3 regions of the Streptomyces sp. GMY02 genome follow, and region 2 is predicted to be linked to each of the others. Evidence: riboswitches for the same ligand, from Rfam matches in the RefSeq annotation. Region 2 holds a riboswitch; each other region holds the start of a gene.
The links. A riboswitch is a leader RNA that binds a small molecule or an ion and turns the genes downstream of it on or off. The one in region 2 is predicted to bind S-adenosylmethionine.

Region 1 (7,827 bases), 3.5 Mb from region 2:
CGGGGTGGTCGACGAGGAGCTGCCGGTAGGCGAGCAGACCGCGGACGATGTTCTTGGACAGTTCCGTACGGTCCACCCGGACGATCGTCCTCCGCGGTTCGCCGGAGTCCGGGCCCGGGCCTCCCGTACGGCCGATCTGCTCGCGCAGGGTCGCGATCCGCTCCTCCACGTCCGGGCGGTGCGCGCGCTCGCGCAGGAAGTCGCCGTCCGCGCCCAGGCCGTGCACACCGGTCCTGGTGTTGCCCGTCCCGCCCAGCAGTTCCGTACAGCACGCACGGAAGGCGTCCGCCCACCGGTGCGTCAGGAACGCCGCGCGGTCCGCCCCGAGGATGCCGCGCAGCAACTGGCGGGCGATGTCGTCGGGCAGCAGCCGGAAGTAGTCGACCGGCGCCCACGGGGTGTGCGAGAAGTGCCCGATGCGCAGGTCGGGGCGGAGCGCGCGCAGCATCCCGGGCACCAGCGCCAGGTGGTAGTCCTGCACCAGGACCGCCGCGCCCTCCGCCGCCTCGTCCGCCAGCGCCTCCGCGAAGGCGCGGTTGTACGTCTCGTACGACGCCCACTGCGCGCGGAACTCGGGGCCGAAGGACGGCTCCAGCGGTGTCTGGTAGAGCAGATGGTGCAGGAACCAGAGCGTGGAGTTCGCGACGCCGTTGTACGCGTCGGCGTACACCTCGGGCGCGATCCCCAGCATCCGGACCCGCTGGCCGCCGGTGTCGGCCGGGTCGAGCCGTCCGTCCGTACGCCGCACCGCCTCGCGGTCGCCGTCGCCGAGCGCCGCGCACACCCACACCGCGCCGTCGTCGGACCCGATGGCCGAGAGGCCGGACACCAGACCGCCGCCGCCGCGCTTCGGCGCCAGCGAGCCGTCGTCGCGCAGGGTGTACGAGACGGGGCCGCGGTTGGACGCGACAAGGATCTGGGCCGGCTGGACCTTGGGCCGGGAGGACGGCTCGGTAACCATGTGCCGAACCTAGCCCGTCCCGTAAACGCTCAAACGTACGGACGGTGTGGTGTGCGCCCCGTCGGAGCTCAGCGGCGGCCACGGGTCGCCGCCAGCGCCACCACGCCCGCGCCCGTCAGCGCCAGTGCCACCCCGCCCAGCAGCCACAACCGCTCCGCCACGCCTCCGGTGTCCGCGAGATGGCCCTCCAGCGGCTCGTGCACCGCGCCTTCCACGGCCTCCCGCACCGGGCCGTAGACCCGTGCGCCGTCCGCCGGCGGCTGGTCCGCGGCCAGCGCCTGCCCGGGTGCCAGCGCCACCAGCGTTCCGGCCAGCACCCCGATTGCCCGCCTGATAATCACATCTTTTGCCCTCATAAGGGTGCAATGTAAGCAACGGATGTGATGATGCGTGGTTACGCCGCGCGTCCGGCCGTGTACTCCGCGATCTCCCGCATCGGCGGCCGCTCCTCCGTGTCGACGGAGTAGGTGCGCGGTACGAACCCGTTCTCGCCCCGGTCGAACTGCGTCAGCTCCGGACGGACCAAATGCGCGCGGGACAGGCGCAGTTGGGCCGTACGGTAGATCGCCGCGGCCATTCGCCCCAGCGCCCGGTCGTCCTGGTGCCGGTGCAGCCGCACCCCCACGTCGACCTGGCCGAGCGCGTCCAGGCCCACCGTGTGCAGGGCGTCGACCAGCAGCCCCAGCTCCACGCCGTACCCGACCGGGAACGGCAGCCGCTCCAGCAGCGAGCGCCGCGCCGCGTACTCCCCGCCCAGCGGCTGGACGAACCCCGCCAGGCGCGGCCAGTGCAGATTGAGCAACGGGCGCGCCACCAGCTCGGTCACCCGCCCGCCCTGCCCGGCCGCCGCCCCGCCGCGGCGGTCCGGGTCGCCCCGGCCGCTCGTGTCGCCCTGGCCGCCGGTGAGAGCGCTCTCGGTCAGGAGAGCGCTCTCAGTCAGCGGACGGTCGTACATCGCCTTCACGAACTGCACATCCGCGTCCGTCAGCAGCGGTCCCACCGTCCCGGACACGAACTCGGCCGAGAACCGCCGCAGATCCGCGTCCACGAAGCACACCACATCGCCGCTCGTCACCAGGAGCGACCGCCACAGCACCTCGCCCTTGCCGGGCAGTGCGGGCAGCCGCGGCAGGATCGAGTCCCGGTGCACCACCCGCGCCCCGGCCGCCGCCGCGGTCTCGGCCGTACGGTCCGTGGAACCGGAGTCGATCACCACCAGCTCGTCGACCAGCGGCGCACGCTCCATCAGCTCACGCCGTATCACCGACACGATCCCGCCGACCGTCGCCTCTTCGTCGAGCGCCGGCAGCACCACGCTCACCGTGGTCCCGCGCGCGGCCTTCGCCAGCAGGAGCCGGTCGAGCGTACGGTCGGCCGCCGACCAGGAGCGCCTGGTCAGCCAGCGTTCCACCTCTTCCAGCACGGTCGGTACTCTCCCTGACGTGTCGTGCGTGTCGTGCGATGCTCGCCCATGCGTCTCACGCGTGCCCGTTCACGCGTGCCTGTCCATGCCACGCGTGGTGACGTGATCCATCTCGCGGTGCGGACCACTATCTCAACCGTCCGCTCCTTCGGTTACAGTCTTGAACAACACGAGTGGCCACCGCATGCCGGGGTCGTTTCGTGAAAAAACGCGCCGGACCAGGGGTCCGCGCCATAGCGCTCATCCAGAGGGACTGAGGGAACGGCCCGTTGAAGTCCCGGCAACCCTCCCGCCGACCGCGAGGTCACGGTGGGGAAGGTGCCAATTCCGTCTTGCGGCGAAACGCGTCGTAAGGAAGATGAGGAGAAAGGGCCTCGCCATCATGGCTGTGCAGACCGTCCGCCACGCCGACGCCTCCGTTGATCTCGGACCCGCCGCCGCGCTCTCGTGCCGCGAGTGCGGAGAGCGCTTCCAGCTCGGACCCATCTTCGCCTGTGCGAGCTGTTTCGGGCCGCTCGAAGTCGCGTACGACCTGCCGAGCGGCACCCCCGAAGAGCTCAAGAAGCGCATCGCCGAAGGCCCCGACAACATCTGGCGGTACGCGCCGCTGCTGCCCGTCCCCGCCGATGTGGCGACCAAGCCGAACATCAACCCCGGCTTCACCAAGCTGGTCAAGGCCGACAATCTCGCCCGCGAACTCGGCGTTACCGGCGGCCTGTACGTCAAGGACGACTCCGGCAATCCGACACACTCCTTCAAGGACCGCGTCGTCGCCATCGCCGTCGAGGCCGCCCGCGCCTTCGGCTTCACCACGCTCTCCTGCTCGTCCACCGGCAATCTGGCCGGCGCGGTCGGCGCCGCCGCGGCCCGCGCCGGCTTCCGCTCCTGCGTGTTCATCCCGCACGACCTGGAGCAGGGCAAGGTCGTCATGGCGGCGGTGTACGGCGGTGAACTCGTCGGTATCGAGGGCACGTACGACGATGTGAACCGGTTCTGCTCGGAGCTGATCGGCGACCCGCTGGGCGAGGGCTGGGGCTTCGTCAACGTCAACCTCCGCCCGTACTACGGCGAGGGCTCCAAGACCCTCGCGTACGAGATCTGCGAGCAGCTCGGCTGGCGGATCCCCGACCAGATCGTCGTCCCGGTCGCCTCGGGCTCGCAGCTCACGAAGATCGACAAGGGTCTCCAGGAGCTGATCAAGCTGGGGCTGGTGGAGGACAGGCCGTACAAGATCTTCGGCGCCCAGGCCGAGGGCTGCTCGCCGGTGTCCACCGCGTTCAAGGCCGGGCACGATGTCGTACGGCCGCAGAAGCCGGACACGATCGCCAAGTCGCTGGCGATCGGCAACCCGGCGGACGGACCGTACGTCCTGGACATCGCCCGGCGTACGGGCGGGGCGGTCGAGGACGTCGACGACGAGCTGATCGTCGAGGCGATCAAGCTGCTGGCCCGCACCGAGGGAATCTTCGCGGAGACCGCCGGTGGGGTGACGGTCGGTGTGACGAAGAAGCTGATCGACTCCGGTCTGCTCGACCCGGCGCTGACGACCGTCGTCCTCAACACGGGTGACGGACTGAAGACCCTGGACGCCGTGGCGGCGACGACGGGGCCGACCGCGACGATCCGCCCGAGCCTGGACGCGTTCCGCGAAGCCGGCCTGGCCCGCTGAAACCCGACGACGTTACCGGCGTTACGGAAAGCCGGAAGACGGAAGGCAGAACACCACTATGAGCGTCAATGTCCGCATCCCGACCATTCTCCGTACGTACACCGGCGGCCAGGCCGAGGTCCCGGCCGAGGGGGCGACCCTCTCCGAGGTCATCCAGTCCCTGGAGGCCAACCACCCCGGCATCGCCGCGCGTGTCCTGGACGACCAGGGCAAGCTGCGCCGCTTTGTGAACGTGTACGTGAACGACGACGATGTCCGTTTCGAGCAGGGCCTGGAGACCGTCACCCCGGCGGGCGCGGGCGTCTCGATCATCCCGGCGGTCGCCGGGGGCTGAGCTCCGCCGCCCGGCCGGCGCGGCACGTTCCGACTCGTTCCGACGACTCTCCGACGGCTCTCTGGCGGCTCCCCGAAAGCTCCACCGATGGCTCCCTCCGCGAAGCAAGCGGAGGGAGCCATTCTCTATGGTTGAACGCGATAGAGTATGGGAACGCCCCTCCGCCGGCCCTGCCGCGCGTGTATCAGAACGCGACAACATGGGGGCAAAGTCCTGGTGTTGTTTGCGCTATAGGTGCGCTTTGCCCGGCCCGACTTGCCCGGGAACGCAGCGAATTCGTCGCTATGCGTGTTCAGCCATGCCCAGAATTCTCGTCCGATTGACCTGTTGCAGAGGGCAGTTGGGCAGATACATTCAGCCGCGGTCGACGCGTTCCGGCGCGAAGTGTGGCCCCCTGGAAGGGCCAGTAATAGGGGAGTTAGGCATGGCTCAGGGCACCGTCAAGTGGTTCAACGCGGAGAAGGGGTACGGCTTCATCGCGGTCGACGGTGGTGCGGATGTTTTCGTCCACTACAGCGCGATCCAGATGGACGGTTACCGCACCCTTGAAGAAGGTCAGCGAGTGGAGTTCGAGATCTCGCAGGGCCAGAAGGGTCCGCAGGCGGACATGGTCAAGCTCGCCGTCTGATCCCGGCGCGATCGGCCACCGACGCACTCAGCTCACGCGCGAGGGGCCCGTATCCCAGAGATGGGGATACGGGCCCCTCGTGCGTGTGCGCCCCCGTGCGTGTGCGCCCACCCGGTAAGAACCGGGGGCTCCGGCCTTCCGGCGGGGCCGCTCCGGCGCGGGTGCCTCGAAGGGGTCGTGGGAGCCGGGGGAGCTTGCACTCTCGGGGGTCGAGTGCTAATCATTGGCGTTAGCACTCTGCAAGTGAGAGTGACAACTTGAGGACCGGGTCTGTGAGGCCCGAAGAGCCGGTGGGGCAATGAACCGCACGGCTCTCAGGCCGTCCGTCGCGGGCGCCGGCGCGGTCCGCTCCACCCGCCCCCTGGGCCCTGCGGCCCGGGGAGACCCCTGTCCGGGAGGACCACTTCACATGGCCAAGATCATCGCGTTCAACGAGGAGGCACGGCGCGGTCTCGAGCGCGGGATGAACCAGCTCGCCGACGCCGTCAAGGTCACCCTTGGCCCCAAGGGCCGTAACGTCGTCCTCGAGAAGAAGTGGGGCGCCCCCACGATCACCAACGATGGTGTGTCCATCGCCAAGGAGATCGAGCTCGAGGACCCGTACGAGAAGATCGGCGCCGAGCTGGTCAAGGAAGTCGCCAAGAAGACGGACGACGTCGCCGGCGACGGTACGACCACCGCGACCGTGCTCGCCCAGGCGCTCGTCCGCGAGGGCCTGCGCAATGTGGCCGCCGGTGCCAACCCGATGGCCCTCAAGCGTGGCATCGAGAAGGCCGTCGAGGCCGTCTCGGGCGCTCTGCTGGAGCAGGCCAAGGACGTGGAGACCAAGGAGCAGATCGCTTCGACCGCCTCCATCTCCGCCGCCGACACCCAGATCGGCGAGCTGATCGCCGAGGCCATGGACAAGGTCGGCAAGGAAGGCGTCATCACCGTCGAGGAGTCCCAGACCTTCGGTCTGGAGCTTGAGCTGACGGAGGGTATGCGCTTCGACAAGGGCTACATCTCGGCCTACTTCGCCACCGACATGGAGCGTATGGAGGCGTCCCTGGACGACCCGTACCTCCTGATCGTCAACTCCAAGATCGGCAATGTGAAGGACCTCCTTCCGCTGCTGGAGAAGGTCATGCAGTCGGGCAAGCCGCTGCTGATCATCGCGGAGGACGTCGAGGGCGAGGCGCTGTCGACCCTGGTCGTCAACAAGATCCGTGGCACCTTCAAGTCGGTTGCCGTCAAGGCCCCGGGCTTCGGCGACCGCCGCAAGGCCATGCTCAACGACATCGCCATCCTCACCGGCGGCACGGTCATCTCCGAGGAGGTCGGCCTGAAGCTGGAGAACGCCGGCCTGGACCTGCTGGGCCGCGCCCGCAAGGTCGTCATCACCAAGGACGAGACCACCATCGTCGACGGTGCCGGTGACAGCGACCAGGTCGCCGGCCGGGTCAACCAGATCCGCGCCGAGATCGACAACAGCGACTCGGACTACGACCGCGAGAAGCTCCAGGAGCGCCTCGCGAAGCTGGCCGGCGGCGTGGCCGTCATCAAGGCCGGTGCCGCGACCGAGGTCGAGCTGAAGGAGCGCAAGCACCGCATCGAGGACGCGGTGCGCAACGCCAAGGCCGCTGTCGAGGAGGGCATCGTCGCCGGCGGTGGCGTGGCTCTGCTCCAGGCCGCTTCGGTCTTCGAGAAGCTGGAGCTGGAGGGCGACGAGGCGACCGGTGCCAACGCCGTCAAGCTGGCGCTGGAGGCCCCGCTCAAGCAGATCGCCGTCAACGGCGGCCTTGAGGGCGGCGTCGTCGTGGAGAAGGTCCGGAACCTGACGGTCGGCCACGGTCTGAACGCCGCGACCGGCGAGTACGTCGACATGATCGCCGAGGGCATCATCGACCCGGCGAAGGTGACGCGTTCCGCGCTGCAGAACGCGGCGTCCATCGCGGCGCTGTTCCTGACCACCGAGGCCGTCATCGCCGACAAGCCGGAGAAGGCCGCGGCCGCGGCTCCGGGCGGCATGCCGGGCGGTGACATGGACTTCTGAGCCTCCTCGGCTCGGATCCGTCCCGCGTCGGTAGATCCGTACGCTTCTGTACTGAGGGCGGCACCCCTGTGTGGGGGTGCCGCCCTCGGGCGTTTTCGGGGGCTCTCGCCGCGCGGCGAGGGTCACTTTCCGGGGCTGGGGAAGGCCGTTGAGGTGAGGTCCTCGGAGAGGGTCCACAACTGGCGGGCCAGGGACGGGTCCTGGGCGGTGGGGGTGCGGCCGGCCCGGGCGGGGTGGCCGCGGAGTTCGCCCCGGCCGTCGGGGCCTATGTAGGCGGCGCCTTCGAGGTTCTGGGTGGCGGCGAAGAGGGCCGGGAGGGCGCCGGCCGCGGCGTTCTGCATGGCCAGGCGGCCGACGATCGTGGCGACCAGGGTCATGAACGGGCCCAGGTGGCGGTTCAGGCCGGTGGTCGCCGCGCCCGGGTGGGCGGCGACGGCGAGCAGCGGGGAGCCGGCCTTCGTCAGTCGGCGCTGTAGTTCGAGGGTGAAGAGCAGATTGGCGAGCTTCGACTGTCCGTAGGCGGCGGAGGCGCGGTAGGGGCGGCGCCGCCAGTTCGGGTCGTCCAGGTCGAGCGTGGCGTTCTTGTGGGCGTTCGACGCGATGGTGACCACGCGGTCGGTGATCCGGGGGAGCAGCAGGTTGGTCAGTGCGAAGTGGCCGAGGTGGTTGGTGCCGAAGTGGGTCTCGAAGCCGTCGGCGGTACGGCCGGGCGGGACGTTGGCCACGCCCGCGTTGTTGATCAGGACGTCGACCGGGCGGTCCCAGGAGGCGGCGAAGCCG
Region 2 (7,827 bases):
CGGTTGGCGGGGCGGGACAGTCCGAGCAGCCCGCGCAGGGTGCTCGCCTCGTACGCGGTACGGAAGGCACCGCGGCGCCGGAGTTCGGGCACCAGGTGGCGGGTGATCTGCTCCAGGTCGTACGGAAGGGCGGCGGGCCGCAGCCGGAAGCCGGTCAGTCCGGCATCCCACAACTCCTCCAGCAGATCAGCGAGTTGGGCGGGTGACCCGGTGAAGACACGGGCGTCGCTGCTGAACTCGGCGCCGGCACGTTCGTCCAGACGGGCCTTGCGGTCCGCAGCGGCACCGGGGTCGTCGTCGAGGAAGACCACCAGATCGCCGAAGACGTGCACGGTCTCGTCGGCGCGGCCGGCGGATGCCTGTGCCGCGCGGATCTCGGCCAGAACGGCCCGGGCGTCATCGGCGTCGACCGGGGTGACGAATCCGATGTCGGCCGAGCGGCCGACCAGTCCGTACGGGACGGTCGCGTGCGCCAGCGCGGCGACGAGCGGCTGTCCCTGGGGCGGGCGCGGGGTGATCGAGGGGCCCTTCACGCTGAAGTGCGCGCCCTCGAAGTCGATGTAGTGCAGCTTGTCGCGGTCGATGAAGCGGCCGGTGGTGACATCGCGGATCTCCGCGTCGTCCTCCCAACTGTCCCAGAGCCTGCGCAGCACCTCGACGTAGTCGGCGGCTTCGTCGAACAGCTCCTTCACCCAGGGCCGTTCGGCCCCTGACCGTGCCGGCTGTCCCGCTGTCGTGGCCAGGTCCTCGATCCGCAGGCCCGGCACCGTACGGCGGCCGAAGTGCGCGGCCTCGTCGACGCGTCCGGACACCCGGACCTGGATTCCGGCGCGTCCGGTACTCACATAGTCGAGGGTGGCGATCGCCTTCGAGAGATGGAAGGGCTCGGTGTGGGTGACCACGGCGGTCGGGATCACCCCGATGTCGCGGGTCAGCGGCGCCACCCGGGCGGCGATCAGTACGGCGTCCAGCCTGCCCCGTACCTGGTCGGTGCGCTCGTCCGGCTCGACGTACCGGGAGGTCTGGAGGCTCAGCGAGTCGTCGATGGTCACGAAGTCCAGCAGGCCCCGCTCGGCCTCGGTGACCAGGCCGGTCCAGTACCGCGCGGTGAACAGTTCACCGGGCCGGGCGTCGGGCTCCCGCCAGGCGGCGGGATGCCAGCCGGCGCCGTCGAGGGCGACGGCCAGATGGAGGGGTGCGTGTGGTGCTCGGGGCATGGGGCCACCGCTTCCTGTGAGCATGCCGAAAGACGTCCGCGCCCGTGCTCGGTCGGGGTGGGAGTCGGCGAAAGTGGAGAGTCAGCGAAGAGCGAGAAGAGCGGGCCCGGGCGAAGGGCCGGGCGTAAGGACAGGCGCGCGAAATGCCTAAGCGGCCGAATGCCGCGCGGCGACGGACTCGTACGCCGGACACAGTGCGGCGGCGACGCGCTGGAGATCGATGTGCCGCCGCGAGTACATGGCGATGGTGACCATGGGCCGCTGAGGGGCTCCCCGCACTGCCGTCACCTCCATCCCCGTTCGGCTCGCGCCGTCCCGGGCTCGCGACAACGAGCCGCTAACAAGCCATGGCCTGATGGCGGCAGTCCTGGTCCGCCGGCACCGTGACGCGGCTCTGATCCCCGGCACGATCCTTGTCCTTCTCCGAAGAACACAGATCCTCACCGCTGTGTTCCCGCTTCCCCTCCGTACGTTCCGCGATTCCCTCCGTGCACGGATATCCGTGGAAGGCCGGGTGGGCGCCCAGCCGCCGTACGTACGACCAGAGGCGGTCACCAGCGGCGACGCGCCGCAGGGCGTCGGTGTCCAGGTGGACGAGCGCCACCCACAGATCCACATCCGCGGCCGTGAGCGTCTCACCCAACGCATAAGGGTGCGAGGCGAGTTGACGCTCCAGGAAGTCCAGCGCCGGGTCCGGGGCCGGGCCCTCGCCGAGGAGCCGGCGGATGGCGTCGATGTCGGCGGCCAGGGCGGCGGGCCGCAGCCGGGGCAGATCGGCGTTGTCCTGGTCGGTGAAGCGGAGGGCGAGGTCGTCGAGGATGTCGGGGGTGTGGTTGTTCACGACCCGTCCGCTCCACAGGTCGCACAGCGCGGGCACGGTCGGCGGACCGTCGTAGCGGTGCCGGGTGGTCTCGTACGCGGTACGGAGCGCCGCGAGCGCGTCGCAGGCGCCGGGCGGCGAGGGCAGGAGCGTGGTGCGGACCGACTTCTTGAGTCCGAGCAGGCCGAGGGTGATCGAGATACGCATCGAGCCCGGACAGCCCAGCGAGAGATACAGATGGTAGCGGTGCGCCACCGGGTAGTAACCGCCGCCCAGGTCGGCACCGATACGGTCGCGGAAACGCGGGGCCGTACCGGGGTGGGCATCGCGGAGCGATGCCGGGAAGGACGTCTGCGCAAGGGGCTCGGACACGGCGCTCAAGGTCTCGGACATGGCAACGGTCTCGGACATGGTCTCTCCATGGCTGCGGTGGAGCCCCGGTGGCTGCTGCGGCGCCGGTGGCCGTACGGGAGGAGGGTCCGGCGGCGCGCGACGGCACACAACGCCCGGACCCGGGACTGCGATTGCGGAGCGGTTCGGCTCAGTCCGTCGGAGCGCAGCCGTTGCGGAGCCGCAGCAGATCGATGTGGCGGCGCCTGGTCAGCAGGCGCGGACGCGGCAGCGGCACCGGCCGGAAAGCCCGGCAGGCGCTTCTGCTCTTCCGCGATGTCCTGGCCATCTCCGCCGGTCCCGTCCCGTCCATCGGGCCTCGCGAGACAACGAGACCGCACTTGCCCCGCCCACCGGACGGGACCTGGTCGTCACCCGGGGCACCCCGTCGCAGTGGAAGGGTTGCCTGCCAGCGGGCCGGGGCCGATGACCCGCCCGAGCAGGAACTCCCGCGCGGGTGAGCGCTGACAATCGTGACCGTCGCCCAATAGTTTGAGCGCGCTCCGGCGGGCCGTCAAGAAGGCGGTACCCGCCCTTCGCTGCGCCCGTCGGCGGCTGCGGCCCGCCCGTCGAGCCGGGCGGGCCGCGGATACGGGGGCAGTGGGTCAGCCGCGTGCCACCGCGATCGAGCCCTGGAGCCTTTCACCCGCCTCGTAGATCATGTACGGCACGCCCCGGTCGGTCCCGAACGACGGTGACGCGCTGCGCCCGTTGTCCGGTGCGCTGTTGGCCGAGTCGTAGAAGAGACCGAGGTGCTCGCGGCGGCTGAAGTCGTTGCCGACCTCGGTGATCAGCAGATTGCCGCCGTTCTCCTTGCTGGTGTTGTAGACGACGTACGTGCTGCCGTTCCGGGTGAGCAGGTGCGGACCGCCGATGTTGTTGGCGCCGACGTCGGAGTGGCGTACCAGCGGCTGCTGGTCGAACGTCCAGTCACGGCCGTCCTTCGACCAGCCCCAGGCGATGTCACGGTGGTTGGACTGGTTGTTGAGCATGAAGAGCATCACATAGCGGGCATCGCGCGAGGGCAGGTCGTGCCGGAAGACGCGCGCGTACGAGGTCTCGCTGCTGCCCGTCGGCATCATCGCGGTGGTGAGCACCACCTTGTCGTACGTGAAGGTGATGCCGTCCTTGGAACGGGCGAGGCGGGTCGTGCCGTTCTCGCCGTGGAAGTAGAGCCACAGCTCCTTGACGTCCTCGTTCCAGAGGACGTGCGGCGAGGCGACATGGCTGACCTTGTAGTGCGGCTGCCAGTTGTTGGAGACGATCGGGTTGGCGGTGTACTCCGTGAACGGACCCTCCAGCGAGTCGCCGTAGGCCAGGCAGATTCCGCCCGGCGCGTCGTGCGGTCCGTAGTAGAGGTAGTAGCGGCCCAGCGGGTTCGGCAACTTGTCGTAGACGCCCCGGACACACGGGAAGATGATCTCGCCGGTGGGGTTGTACCTGAGCTGGGAGGGCGTCAGAAGCGTCTTGAGGTAACGGTAGTCGGGGAATCCGCCGGGCGCCGCGGCCGCGGCCGGCGCCGCCTCCGGGGCCAGGGCGGGGGCCGCGGCGGCGCTGCCCGCCGCCGTACCGGTGGCGATCACGCCGGATGCCGCCGCAGCGGTCGCGGCCGCGGCACGCAGGAACATACGCCGGCCGGGGTTCCGCGGCTCGTCGGTGTGGTGCTGCCGCGCGTTGCTGTCGTGCTGTGTCATGTCGTGCTCCGTCCCGGGAGTGAGAGATCACAGATAGGTGGCGGCGGTGACGCAGAATCCGCCCAGGGCGACGGCCCAGACGTACGGCAGGGTCCGCAGCATCACCTGCTGCGGTGTGACCCCGGCGTACTGCGCGCTCCACACGGTCTGGGTGCTCGTCGGGTCCGACACACCGAAGACCTGGTTGTACGAGGTGGCGAGGCCCAGCACCGCGGCGGCCGGGTAGATGCCGGCGGCGATGAGGACACCGGCGATGCCCGCGCCGAGGCCGTAGACGTTCAGCGGCCCCCGGTAGAGACAGAGCGGCACGAGCACGGTGAAAACCACGACGAACAGCACCGGATTCTGCGGGCTGACCGCCTTGATCAGCGGCTCCAGCGCCTCCACCGCGCCGGGCAGCTTCACCGCGGCGAGCAGGACGCCGATCGCGATGAACAGCACGATCGGTGCCGCCGCCGTCTCGAAGCCGCCGTACAGGGTGCGCAGCAGCCGTTTGTTCATCTCGCCCGGCCGGGTGGTGGTGACCAGCGCGTACAGGACACCGGCCAGCATGGACGGCAGGATCGCGATGTCGAGGCCGAGGGCGAGGATCAGCGGTACGAGTGGGGTGAGCAGCGCGTACCAGGGGGCGTCGCCCAGTTGGCTGCGGCGCGAAGCGGGCTTCGCGGACGCGGACTTGAGGGACCATGTGTGCTCGACGCCGCGTCGCCGGGTCTCGACGAGGACGAAGAGGACGGCGGCGGCCAGCGCGAACGGGAACAGCTTCATCATGAAGCCGCGCACGGTGTCGACGGGCAGCTCCAGCGCGGTGGAGAAGAACTGCCAGATGGGCAGTTCGAAGGGCATGCCGGCGGCGATGCCCATCAGGATGGTGCCGGCCGCGGTGACCTTGGGGATCCCGACGGCGATCATGGCGGGGATGCCGATGATGCCGGCGAGCATCGCGGCGGGCGCCGAGCCCGTGACCGTACCGACAAGAGTGGAGACGGCGAGGACACCGAGGGCGACCACGACGGGGCGGTCGCCGCCGAATTCAACGATCTTACGGACGAGCGTGCCCGCGATACCGGTCTCGTCCAGGAGCTTGCCGAGCCAGGAGCCCAGCAGGATCGCGATCATCGTGGCGGCGAGGGTCGGCGCGCCCTCCTGGACGACCGTGTCCAGGACGCTGTTCTCGCCGGTCAGCGGGGCGCCCGTGAGAAAGGCGATGCCGACGGCCAGGATGACGAGCGCGAAGGCGGTGGGGAGTCTGCGGGTGAGCATCGCGGCGACACCGGCCGCCATGACAAGAAGGATGACGACGCCCATGGCGTTACTTCTTTCTTCCGGGCGCGGATCCGCGCGGGAGCTGGTGCGGGGACCCGTGCGGCGGTTCCGCCGCGTCGGCGGCGGTGGCCAGGGCGGCCGTCAGCAGGAGCGGGCTGCGGCCGAGGCCGCACACGGTGCGGGCGTACGCGTGGGCGGCAATCTCGTCGGCGCCCGCGACATGGCCGTACAGACGGTGGCGTCCCGCGCGCAGCACGACATGGCCGAGCGACCGCTTCAGGGCCGTCTTCGCCGGTCCGTGGTGGAGCCGTTCGTGCACCGCCTCGTGGGCGATCGCCGCCGCCCGTACCGACCCCGCCGGATACCAGTGGCGCCAGCCGAGCCTGTCGATCAGCTCGTCGGCGAGGGCCAGGGTGTCGGTGAACAGTTCCACGGTCGGCACGGGCCGGGAGGTGTAGCGGGCGAGCAGGCCCTTCGTCAGTCCGTCGGGACTCTCCACGACCCGGGCCGTGACGGCGGCGGGGGCGAGTGCGGCGCCGAACTCGTCGGCGGTACGCGCCCATTGCCGCAGCAGCGCCGGGTCGCGGCCTTCGTGCGTGGGGGTGTTCGCGAGCAGCCGTACGCCGAACTCGATGTCGTCGCTCGCTTCGAGCGCATCGATCGCGGCCAGCGCGGCACGGTCGAGCAGGGCGGCCGTCACGAGCGCACCTCCAGGACGGCGACGACCGGTTCGTCGGCGGCGCGTGCGCGCAGTTCGCTGCGGGCGAGGGCCAGCAGCGGCTGCGGGTCGAGCACACCGGAGAGGTCGGCGATCCGGGAGCCGAGGAGAAGCCGCAGGGCGGGGGCGCGGACCCCGCCGTCGCCGTACGACGTGGCCTCCCGCACCAGCCCCGCGAGGACTTCGGGCGCGCGGCCGACGGTGGTGGTCTCGACCCTGGCGTCCGGCGCGTGGAGCCGTACGACGCCATCGGCGTCCACGACGCGCACCGGGTGGCGGTCGGGACGGAACCGGCGGCGCACATCGGTGCCGTACACGGTGTGCGCGGGGGTGCCGGCGAGCACACGCACCGACGCCGGATCGGTCTTCAGGCTGGCGGCGGCGGCACGCAGCCGTTCGGCGTCGTCGGCCCGGTGGGCACGGTCCTGTGTGCGCAGTTCGGTGGCGCCGGTCGCGACGGCCCGCACGGTGCTGGTCTGCGGGTCGACGGTGACCTCCACCTCGACACCGTCGGCGGCGGCACCCTGGGCGACGACGGCGGCCTCGGCCTCGGCCCGTACGGCGAGGATCTGTTCCTGGCCGGCGCCGGGGATGATGCGTTCCACCTGTTCACGGATGAGGGCGAGGGCCACGCCGATGGGGCTGATGACCTCGTTATGGCGGGCTATGCGGCCCTCCAGTCCGGAGACGACCGCGAGGTGCGGGGTGACGGCCGCCGCGCCTCCGCCGCCGCCGACGAGTACGGCGACGTCCTTGTCCAGCCGGTAGTCGCGGATCATCGCGTCGACCACGGTCCTCACCTGGTCGGTGCCGGCGTCCAGTACGCGGGCCGCCGCCGTGGCGACGTCCGTGCCGAGCGCGGCGGCCAGGGGCGCGATCGCGGCCTTCGCCACGGCCGGGTCGCAGTGTGCGAAGTCCCCTTCGGGGACCCGGCCCAGCGCGTTGGCCGCACAGGTCATGGTGATCGCGAAGCGTCCGCCGGCGGCGTCGAGCACCGCGTAGTCGGCCGGGTCGTCGGCCATCGGCCGGATCGTGGTGAGCTTCGCGTCCCGCAGGTCGTCCGGGGTCGCGAAGCAGGCGTACGGCAGGCCCGCGATGTGCGCGCTGCGCGGTCCGGCGCCGGTGACCTTGCCGCCGCCGACGCGGACCATCGAGCCGCCGCCGACACCGACGGTCCTGACGTCGAGCGCCGACAGGTACGACGTCCTGCCCAGCATGGTCGCGTGCCGGACGGCGACCTTGCCGCGCCGTACGACACTGATGTCGGTGGAGGTGCCGCCGGTCTCCAGGAACAGGCCCTCGCTGACGCGCTCCTGCATGAGCGCGCCCGCGACGCCGGCCGCCGGTCCTGACAGCACGGTGAGCAGTGGTCTGCGCCGCATCTCGTCCAGTGACATCACTCCCCCGTCGCAGCGCATCACCATCAGCGGGGCACTGACGCCCGCCTTGGTGATGGAGGCGTCGACGAGGTCGGCGGTGGCGAGCATGCGCGGCAGGATCGCGGCGTTGACGACGGCGGTCCGGGTCCGCTTGTGGAGCCCGTACAGCGAGGTGATCTCGTGCGCGGCGGTCGTCGGCAGACCGCGCTCCCGGGCCGCCGTGACGACCGTGTCCTCGCCCTCGGGACGGTCGACGCCGAACGGCTGGGTGGCAACGACGACCTGGGCACCGCCCTGGACGACCGCGTCGACGGCGCCACGCACGGCGGGCGCGTCGTCGGGG
Region 3 (7,827 bases), 5.0 Mb from region 2:
TCCAGCCGGACGAGATCAAGGACAAGCGCGAACTCGACTGGTCGCACCAGGGGATCGTGGCGTTCTCGAAGATCTGCACCCATGTCGGCTGCCCGATCAGCCTGTACGAGCAGCAGACGCACCACGTGCTCTGCCCGTGCCACCAGTCCACCTTCGACCTCTCCGACGGCGCCCGCGTCATCTTCGGTCCGGCCGGTCACGCCCTTCCGCAGCTCAGGATCGGTGTGAACGCCGAGGGCAACCTCGAAGCGCTCGGCGACTTCGACGAGCCCGTCGGTCCTGCTTTCTGGGAGCGCGGATGAGTACCAGCACTGCTTCTTCGGACGACAAGAACCGCAGGGCGCCCGCCGGTGAGCGGGTCGCCGACTGGGCGGACGGCCGGCTGGGGATCTACTCCCTGGCCAAGGCCAACATGCGGAAGATCTTCCCGGACCACTGGTCCTTCATGCTCGGTGAGATCTCCCTCTACAGCTTCATCATCATCATCCTCACCGGTGTGTATCTGACGCTGTTCTTCCACCCCTCGATGAACGAGGTGGTGTACCACGGCAGTTACGTACCGCTCCAGGGTGTGCGGATGTCCGAGGCGTACGCCTCGACGGTGGATATCAGCTTCGATGTCCGCGGCGGTCTGCTGATCCGGCAGATCCACCACTGGGCCGCGCTGATCTTCCTCGCGGCCATGCTGGTGCACATGATGCGCGTCTTCTTCACGGGCGCGTTCCGCAAGCCGCGTGAGATCAACTGGCTGTTCGGCTTCCTGCTGTTCGTGCTGGGCATGTTCACCGGGTTCACCGGCTACTCGCTCCCGGACGACCTGCTCTCCGGTACCGGTGTGCGCTTCATGCAGGGCGCGATCCTGTCGGTGCCGGTGGTCGGGACGTATCTCTCGATGTTCCTGTTCGGCGGGGAGTTCCCCGGCGGCGACTTCGTGGCCCGGTTCTACTCGGTCCACATCCTGCTGCTGCCCGGCATCATGCTGGGGCTGGTCGTGGCCCATCTGATCCTGGTCTTCTACCACAAGCACACCCAGTTCGCGGGTCCCGGACGTACGAACACGAACGTCGTGGGCATGCCGCTGCTGCCGGTCTACATGGCCAAGGCCGGAGGCTTCTTCTTCCTGGTCTTCGGTCTGATCGCGATCGTCTCGGCCATCGCCACGATCAACCCGATCTGGGCGCTCGGTCCGTACCGGCCCGACCAGGTGTCCACCGGAGCCCAGCCCGACTGGTACATGGGCTTCTCCGAAGGTCTTATCCGTGTGATGCCGGGGTGGGAGATCAACTTCCTGGGGCACACGCTTGTCCTGGGTGTGTTCATCCCGCTGGTGATCTTCCCGCTGGTGCTGGTCGCGATCGCGGTCTACCCGTTCATCGAGGGCTGGGTCACCCGTGACCCCCGCGAGCACCACATCCTGGACCGGCCACGCAACGCACCGACCCGTACGGCCTTCGGTGTGGCCTGGCTGACCTGGTACTTCATCCTGCTCGTCGGTGGCGGTAACGACCTCTGGGCGACGCACTTCCATCTGTCGATCAACGCGATCACCTGGTTCGTCCGGGTCGCCTTCTTCGTCGGACCGGTCGTCGCCTTCGTCGTCACCAAGCGGATCTGTCTGGGTCTCCAGCGGCGCGACGCCGAGAAGGTGCTGCACGGACGCGAGTCCGGGATCATCAAGCGGCTGCCGCACGGTGAGTTCATCGAGGTGCACACCCCGCTGGACCAGGCCGATCTGCACCGGCTGACCGCGCACGACCAGCACAAGCCGGCCGAGCTCGGCCCGCCGGTCGACGAGAACGGTGTACGGCGCAAGGTCGGCCCTGCCGAGAAGCTCCGGGTGAAGCTCAGCAAGGGCTACTACGGCGAGGGCAGCCAGATCCCCAAGCCGACCGCCGAGGAGTACAACGAGATCGCGGCCGCGCACGGCCACGGGCACGAGGAGATCACCACGGGTCACGGCAACCACTGATCCGGCCGTAGCAGGTCGCCACCACCGAGGGCCCCGGCCCGGTTCCCCCACGAGGGAACCGGCCGGGGCCCTCGGCGTGTGCGCGCCGGCGGGGCGTACGGGGCGTGCCCGGACCCGTCCGTACTCCGGTCACTCGTGCCTGCGGCCGGGGCTCCGCCGATACGCTTACGGCGGGCCCCGTACGGCCCGTACCCATCCCCGGGCACCCACCAGGAGCGAGCATGAGCGCTGTGACCCCCGTCGGAGGCGACACCGTGGCGGACCGCACCTGGCCCGGCGTGCTGAACCCGCTGCTGCGCGGCGAGAACCTGAGCCTCCAGGACACGGCGTGGGCCATGGACCGCATCATGAGCGGCGAGGCGACCGACGCGCAGATCGCCGGGTTCGCGGTGGCGCTGCGGGCGAAGGGCGAGACGGTGGAGGAGGTCTCGGGCCTCGTACGCACCATGTACGCGCACGCCAACACCATCGAGGTGCCCGGCCGTACGGTCGACATCGTCGGTACGGGCGGGGATCTCGCCAAGACCGTCAACATCTCCACGATGGCGGCGATCGTGGTGGCGGGCACGGGTGCCAAGGTCGTCAAGCACGGCAATCGCGCGGCCTCGTCCGCGAGCGGGGCCTCGGACGTCCTGGAGAAGCTCGGCGTCAATCTGGAGCTGACCCCGCAGCGGGTCGTGGAGGTCGCCGAGGAAGCGGGGATCACCTTCTGCTTCGCGGTGAAGTTCCACCCGGCGCTGCGGTACGCGGCCAAGGCCCGCAAGGAACTCGGCGCCCAGACCACCTTCAATGTGCTGGGCCCGCTGACCAATCCGGCGCGGGTCGGGTCGCAGGCGGTGGGCGTCGCGGATCCGCGGATGGCGCCGATCGTGGCGGGGGTGCTCGCCGATCGTGGCAACTCGTCGCTGGTCTTCCGCGGTGACGACGGCTTGGACGAGCTGACCACCACGGCGACGTCCCGGGTGTGGGTGGTACGGGACGGCAAGGTCACCGAGGACTCCTTCGACCCGCGCGATGTGGGCCTGGACCTGGTGCCGATCGAGGCGCTGCGGGGCGCCGACGCCTCGTACAACGCGGATGTGGCGCGCCGGTTGCTGGCGGGCGAGACGGGCCCGGTGCGTGACGCGGTCCTGCTGAACGCGGCGGCGGCGCTGGTGGCGCTGGACCCGACGGACGACGGGCTGGCGGCGCAACTGGGGGCGGGAATGGCGAGGGCGGCGGAAGCGGTGGACTCGGGCGCGGCGCGGCGGACGCTGGAGCGGTGGGTGACGGCGAGCAACGCGGGCGCCTGAGCGGCGGGCGGCGGCCCGTTCGTCCCTCAATCGCCGGACGGGCTGCTGTGTTGTGTCCTCAATCGCCGGACGGGCTTGTTTTGCTGGGCGGTACCAGTTGCGCACCCGGGTGCGGGCAAATCCAGCCCGTCCGGCGATTGAGGACGGGGCCGCTTGCCCGGTGCTTTCCGGATCGCGGACGTCGGCGCGGTCGGCGTGGGCGTTGTGGCATACTCCTCGACCAGGTCATGAGTGACAGCGATTACGGCCCCGGCTCGCTGTCCGGCAACCCTCCGTCCGTGGCGGGGTGCCCCGGGTGAAGACCAGGCCGTGGGCAGCGAGGTCCGCGGCAAGCGCGGACCCTTTGGGGTCCTGGTCCCCAAGGGAGCCGTTTCGTGAGCCCGAACGCCGTCAGCACGACCGCCGCCGCCCCCCTTCCCGTGCTCGGGCGCGATGTCACCGTTCCCCTGGTCACCGGTGGCGAAGTCACCTACGCCGCGCTCGACTACGCGGCCAGCGCCCCCGCGCTCCAGCGGGTCTGGGACGATGTCGCCGCGTACGCCCCGTACTACGGCAGTGTCCACCGCGGCGCGGGGTATCTCTCACAGCTCTCCACCGACCTGTTCGAGAACAGCCGCCGCACCGTCGCGGAGTTCCTCGGCTGCCGCCCCGACGACCAGGTCGTCTTCACCCGCTCGACCACCGACTCGCTGAATCTGCTCGCGGCCGTACTCCCCGCCGGCTGCGAGGTGTTCGTCTTCGAGACCGAGCACCACGCCTCCCTGCTGCCCTGGCGGGACGCCCGCGCCGGGGACGCCAGGATCAGCTATCTCAACGCCCCCCGCACCCCCGGCGAGGCCGTCGCCACCCTGGACCGGGCGCTGGCGCGGCGGGACTCCGAGCGTCCGGCGCTGGTCTGTGTCACCGGCGCCTCCAATGTCACCGGTGAGCTGTGGCCCGTACGGGAACTGGCCGCCGCCGCGCACGCCCATGGCGCCCGGATCGTCCTCGACGCCGCACAGCTCGCCCCGCACCACCGTGTGGACATCGCCGCGCTGGACGTCGACTGGGTCGCCTTCTCGGGACACAAGCTGTACGCGCCGTTCGGCTCCGGGGTCCTCGCGGGCCGCGCCGACTGGCTGCGGGACTCCGAGCCGTATCTCGCGGGCGGCGGCGCCAGCCGTACGGTGGCGCGCAGGGCCGACGGCGGGGTCGACGTCGAGTGGCACACCACGGCCGCCCGGCACGAGGCCGGTTCGCCGAACGTGATCGGGGCGTACGCGATCGCCTCCGCCTGCAAGGCGCTCACGGAGGCGGGCTTCGACACCCTCGTCGCGCGTGAGCAGCGGCTCGTCGACCGGGTGCGCTCGGGTCTCGCCGAGGTGCCCGAGGTCAGGGTGCTCTCGCTGTTCGGGGACGACGCCCCGCGCGTGGGCGTCCTGTCGTTCGTGGTCGAGGGCTGGAACAGCTCGCACTTCGCCGCCGCGCTCTCCGCGGAGTACGGCATCGGCGTACGGGACGGGCTGTTCTGTGCCCACCCGCTGGTGCGGACCCTGCTGGGGACGGATCCGCAGGACCCGGGGGAGTGCGGCGCCCCGGAGGCGGAGCCGGGCGAGCGCTCGCTCAACGCGATCCGGGTCAGCTTCGGTGCCGGGACCCCGGACGAGCATGTGGACCGCTTCGTCCGTGCCGTACGGGAGCTGGTGAGCGACGGGGCGCGCTGGAACTACCGTACGGAGGACGGCCGTTGCGTCCCCGACCGGACCGGCGCGCCGACGGCGTGACCGTACGGGCGCACAAGCCGCACAAGCCCCAGCCGTTGGGCCGGAGCGCCGGACAGGGCTAGGCGTCGAGGCCGATCGCGAACGCCGCTTCCAGGTCGTGCTGCGAGTACGTACGGAACGCCACATGCGTGTCCGTGGCCTCGACGCCCTCGATCTTGCTGATCCGGCCGGGGATCACATCCGCCAGATCGTCGTGCCTGGCCACCCGCACCATGGCGATCAGGTCGTACGTACCGGTGACCGAGAAGACCTCGCTGACGCTGTCCAGCGCGGCGATGGCCTCCGCGATCTCGGGGATCCGGTCCACGCTGGTCTTGATGAGCACGATCGCGGTGATCACGGCTGACGTTCTCCCTCGGTGGCCGCGGTGTGGTCTCCCACTGTATCGGTACGCCAGTACCGCACCCAGGTGTAGAGGAAGCCCTCGCCGAAGCCCACCAGGTGTGTCAGATAGGCGACCCCCGGCCCGGAACCGGCACCCCGTGCCGCCAGCCACTGGAGCGCGAACCAGAAGATCAGCACGATCCAGGCGGGGAAGCGCAGCGGCAGGAAGAACAGGAACGGGAAGAGACTGGTGACCCGGGCCTTCGGGAAGAGGAAGAGGAAGGCGCCGAGCACCCCCGAGATCGCTCCCGAGGCGCCCACCAGGGTCTGGTCCGAGGCCGCGTTGGCAAGTGCGTACGCGAGCAGCGCGAGACAGCCGACGCCGACGTAGAAGAGCAGGAAGTGGATGCGGCCCATCCGCTCCTCGGCCATCGCGCCGAAGACGAACAGGAACAGCATGTTGCCGAGCAGATGCAGCCAGCTACCGTGCACGAAGAGCGCGGTCAGTGGACTGAGCAGGGCCCGTGGCGAGGCGCTGAGCAGTTCGACGGGGACGACACCCCACTGTTCGAAATAGGCGCTCTGGGCGGCGAGCCGCGCTTCTCCCGTTCCGTACACGGGATTGAAGCCCGAGGCCGGGCTGAACAGGAAAGCCAGACAGCAGAGCCCGATCAGTGTGTAGGTCACCACCGGTCCGCCGGCCGTCGTCCGCCACGTATTCACTGACAGAGCATGGCGTACCCGGACCGACCGGTACAGAGCGCCTCGCCGCTCCCTGGGGTGCCCCCGAGGCCGTAGGGTTGCAGGGAGTACATCCGCTGTTCGACGGCGCACCACGGACGACGGCGCGAGGGGCAGCGGGACCGGACGACCGCGACGAACGGAACGATGTGGAAGAGGGCGCACTGATGACGACGGTTCCCCGGCCGACGGCGGCCACCCGGTGGCGCTGCACCCTGTGCGGCAATCTCACGCGCTTCGACGTGACCCGGTCGTCCAGGGCCGTGGAGTACGTCCATCTGGACCTGGCGGGGGAACCGACGGTCGAGGAGCGCGAGGTGGTCAGTGAGACCATCGAGTCGGTGCGGTGCCGGTGGTGCAACGCGGTGGATCAGATCGAACTGGTGGACAGGCCGGGCGCCGGTTCCTGAGGGAGCCGCCCGAAAGGGTATGGGGTGACGGATGTGGAGCAGGGCGCAAGCGGTGCGGAGCCGGCCGGCGCGGCCGGCGGTGACGCCGCGGAGGCCCTCGACCGCCCGCTCCCGGACGGGGTACGGCGCAGGGTCATCGCGCTGGTGTCGGACGCCTTCGGCGGTCTGACCCTCACCGAACTCCCCACGCAGTTGCGGCAGTACGCGCGGTTCACCCCGAACCGGCGGGCGAGGTTCGCGGGCAACGCGATGGCGGCGGCCCTGGAGAGCGATCCGCTGTTCCGGCAGCGGATCGGCGAGCGCATCAGCCAGTCCCAGCCGGAGCTGGCCGGGGCGCTGGAGTCGGGATCGCCGCCCGCCGCCGCGGATCCCGTGGACGTCGCGGCGGCCGCGTATGTGCTCAGGCCCCCCGGATGGGTGAAGTTGGTGGCCGCGGCGGGCGAGGAGGCCCAGCGTGCGGACGCCGAGCGCGCCGACGAGGAGGCCCGGCGCGAGCTGGAGCGGCTGCGCGAGGAACTCGCCGTCGCGCGGGCGTCGACGAAGAGCGAGACCGAGCGGCTGCGTACGGAGCTGGAGGCGGTCCGCAAGGAAGCCGAGGCGCTCCATCGCAAACTGCGCAGCTCCCAGAGCGATGTGAAGCGGGGCGAGGCCGCGCTGCGCCGTATCCAGGCGGAGACCGAGACGGTCAGGGCCGAGGCCGCCGCGCAGGTGTCGGCCGCCGAGAGTGAGACCCGCCGGGTCAAGGCGCGGCTCGCCGAGGCGGAGGCGTCGGTCGAGTCGAGCCGCAGGGCCGCCCGTGAGGGGCGCTCGGCGGAGGACATGCGGCTGCGGCTGCTGCTGGACACCGTGCTGGAGTCGGCGCAGGGGCTGCGGCGCGAGCTGGCGCTGCCGCCCGCCACCGGGCGTCCCGCGGACGCGGTGGACGCGGTGGAGCCGGGCCGTATGTCGCCGAAGGACGTGGCGGCCCGAGCGCTGTCCGAGACCGATCCGGCGCTGCTCGATCAACTGCTGGCGCTGCCGCAGTCACATCTGATCGTGGACGGCTACAACGTCACCAAGACCGGCTATCCGACCATGCCGTTGGAGAAGCAGCGGCTGCGGCTGCTGGGCGGTCTTGCCATGCTCGCGGCACAGTCGGGCGCGGAGACGACCTGTGTCTTCGACGGCGCGGAGCTGGCGGCTCCGGTGCTGCTGGCGCCGCCGCGCGGGGTGCGGGTGCTGTTCTCCAAACCGGGGGTGACCGCGGACGAGTTGATCCGCCAGCTCGTCAGGGCGGAGCCGCCGGGACGGCCGGTGGTGGTGGTCTCCACCGACCGCGAGGTCGCCGA

Region 1: it holds a riboswitch for S-adenosylmethionine, as region 2 does, so the genes downstream of both, thrC (threonine synthase) here and KQY30_RS05240 (glutathione S-transferase C-terminal domain-containing protein) in region 2, are expected to answer to the same signal.
Region 3: it holds a riboswitch for S-adenosylmethionine, as region 2 does, so the genes downstream of both, KQY30_RS26755 (aminotransferase class V-fold PLP-dependent enzyme) here and KQY30_RS05240 (glutathione S-transferase C-terminal domain-containing protein) in region 2, are expected to answer to the same signal.

The regions. Positions count from the first base shown of each region.
Region 1 is NZ_CP077658.1:4,810,569-4,818,395, forward strand. Features, by position in the region: gene KQY30_RS20390 (trehalose-6-phosphate synthase) at 1-916, opposite strand, end outside; gene KQY30_RS20395 (hypothetical protein) at 1,030-1,317, opposite strand; gene KQY30_RS20400 (glucosyl-3-phosphoglycerate synthase) at 1,356-2,384, opposite strand; SAM riboswitch class I at 2,622-2,749, shown strand; gene thrC (threonine synthase) at 2,767-4,053, shown strand; gene KQY30_RS20410 (ubiquitin-like small modifier protein 1) at 4,112-4,387, shown strand; gene KQY30_RS20415 (cold-shock protein) at 4,812-5,015, shown strand; gene groL (chaperonin GroEL) at 5,425-7,047, shown strand; gene KQY30_RS20425 (SDR family NAD(P)-dependent oxidoreductase) at 7,170-7,827, opposite strand, start outside.
Region 2 is NZ_CP077658.1:1,265,511-1,273,337, forward strand. Features, by position in the region: gene KQY30_RS05235 (LLM class flavin-dependent oxidoreductase) at 1-1,217, opposite strand, end outside; gene KQY30_RS37085 (putative leader peptide) at 1,365-1,496, opposite strand; gene KQY30_RS05240 (glutathione S-transferase C-terminal domain-containing protein) at 1,555-2,448, opposite strand; SAM riboswitch class IV at 2,760-2,906, opposite strand; gene KQY30_RS05245 (hypothetical protein) at 3,033-4,121, opposite strand; gene KQY30_RS05250 (TRAP transporter large permease subunit) at 4,149-5,429, opposite strand; gene KQY30_RS05255 (hypothetical protein) at 5,434-6,087, opposite strand; gene KQY30_RS05260 (hydantoinase/oxoprolinase family protein) at 6,084-7,827, opposite strand, start outside.
Region 3 is NZ_CP077658.1:6,271,113-6,278,939, forward strand. Features, by position in the region: gene KQY30_RS26740 (ubiquinol-cytochrome c reductase iron-sulfur subunit) at 1-302, shown strand, start outside; gene KQY30_RS26745 (ubiquinol-cytochrome c reductase cytochrome b subunit) at 299-1,969, shown strand; gene trpD (anthranilate phosphoribosyltransferase) at 2,191-3,261, shown strand; SAM riboswitch class IV at 3,485-3,602, shown strand; gene KQY30_RS26755 (aminotransferase class V-fold PLP-dependent enzyme) at 3,636-5,024, shown strand; gene KQY30_RS26760 (Lrp/AsnC family transcriptional regulator) at 5,083-5,364, opposite strand; gene KQY30_RS26765 (rhomboid family intramembrane serine protease) at 5,361-6,071, opposite strand; gene KQY30_RS26770 (hypothetical protein) at 6,257-6,499, shown strand; gene KQY30_RS26775 (NYN domain-containing protein) at 6,533-7,827, shown strand, end outside.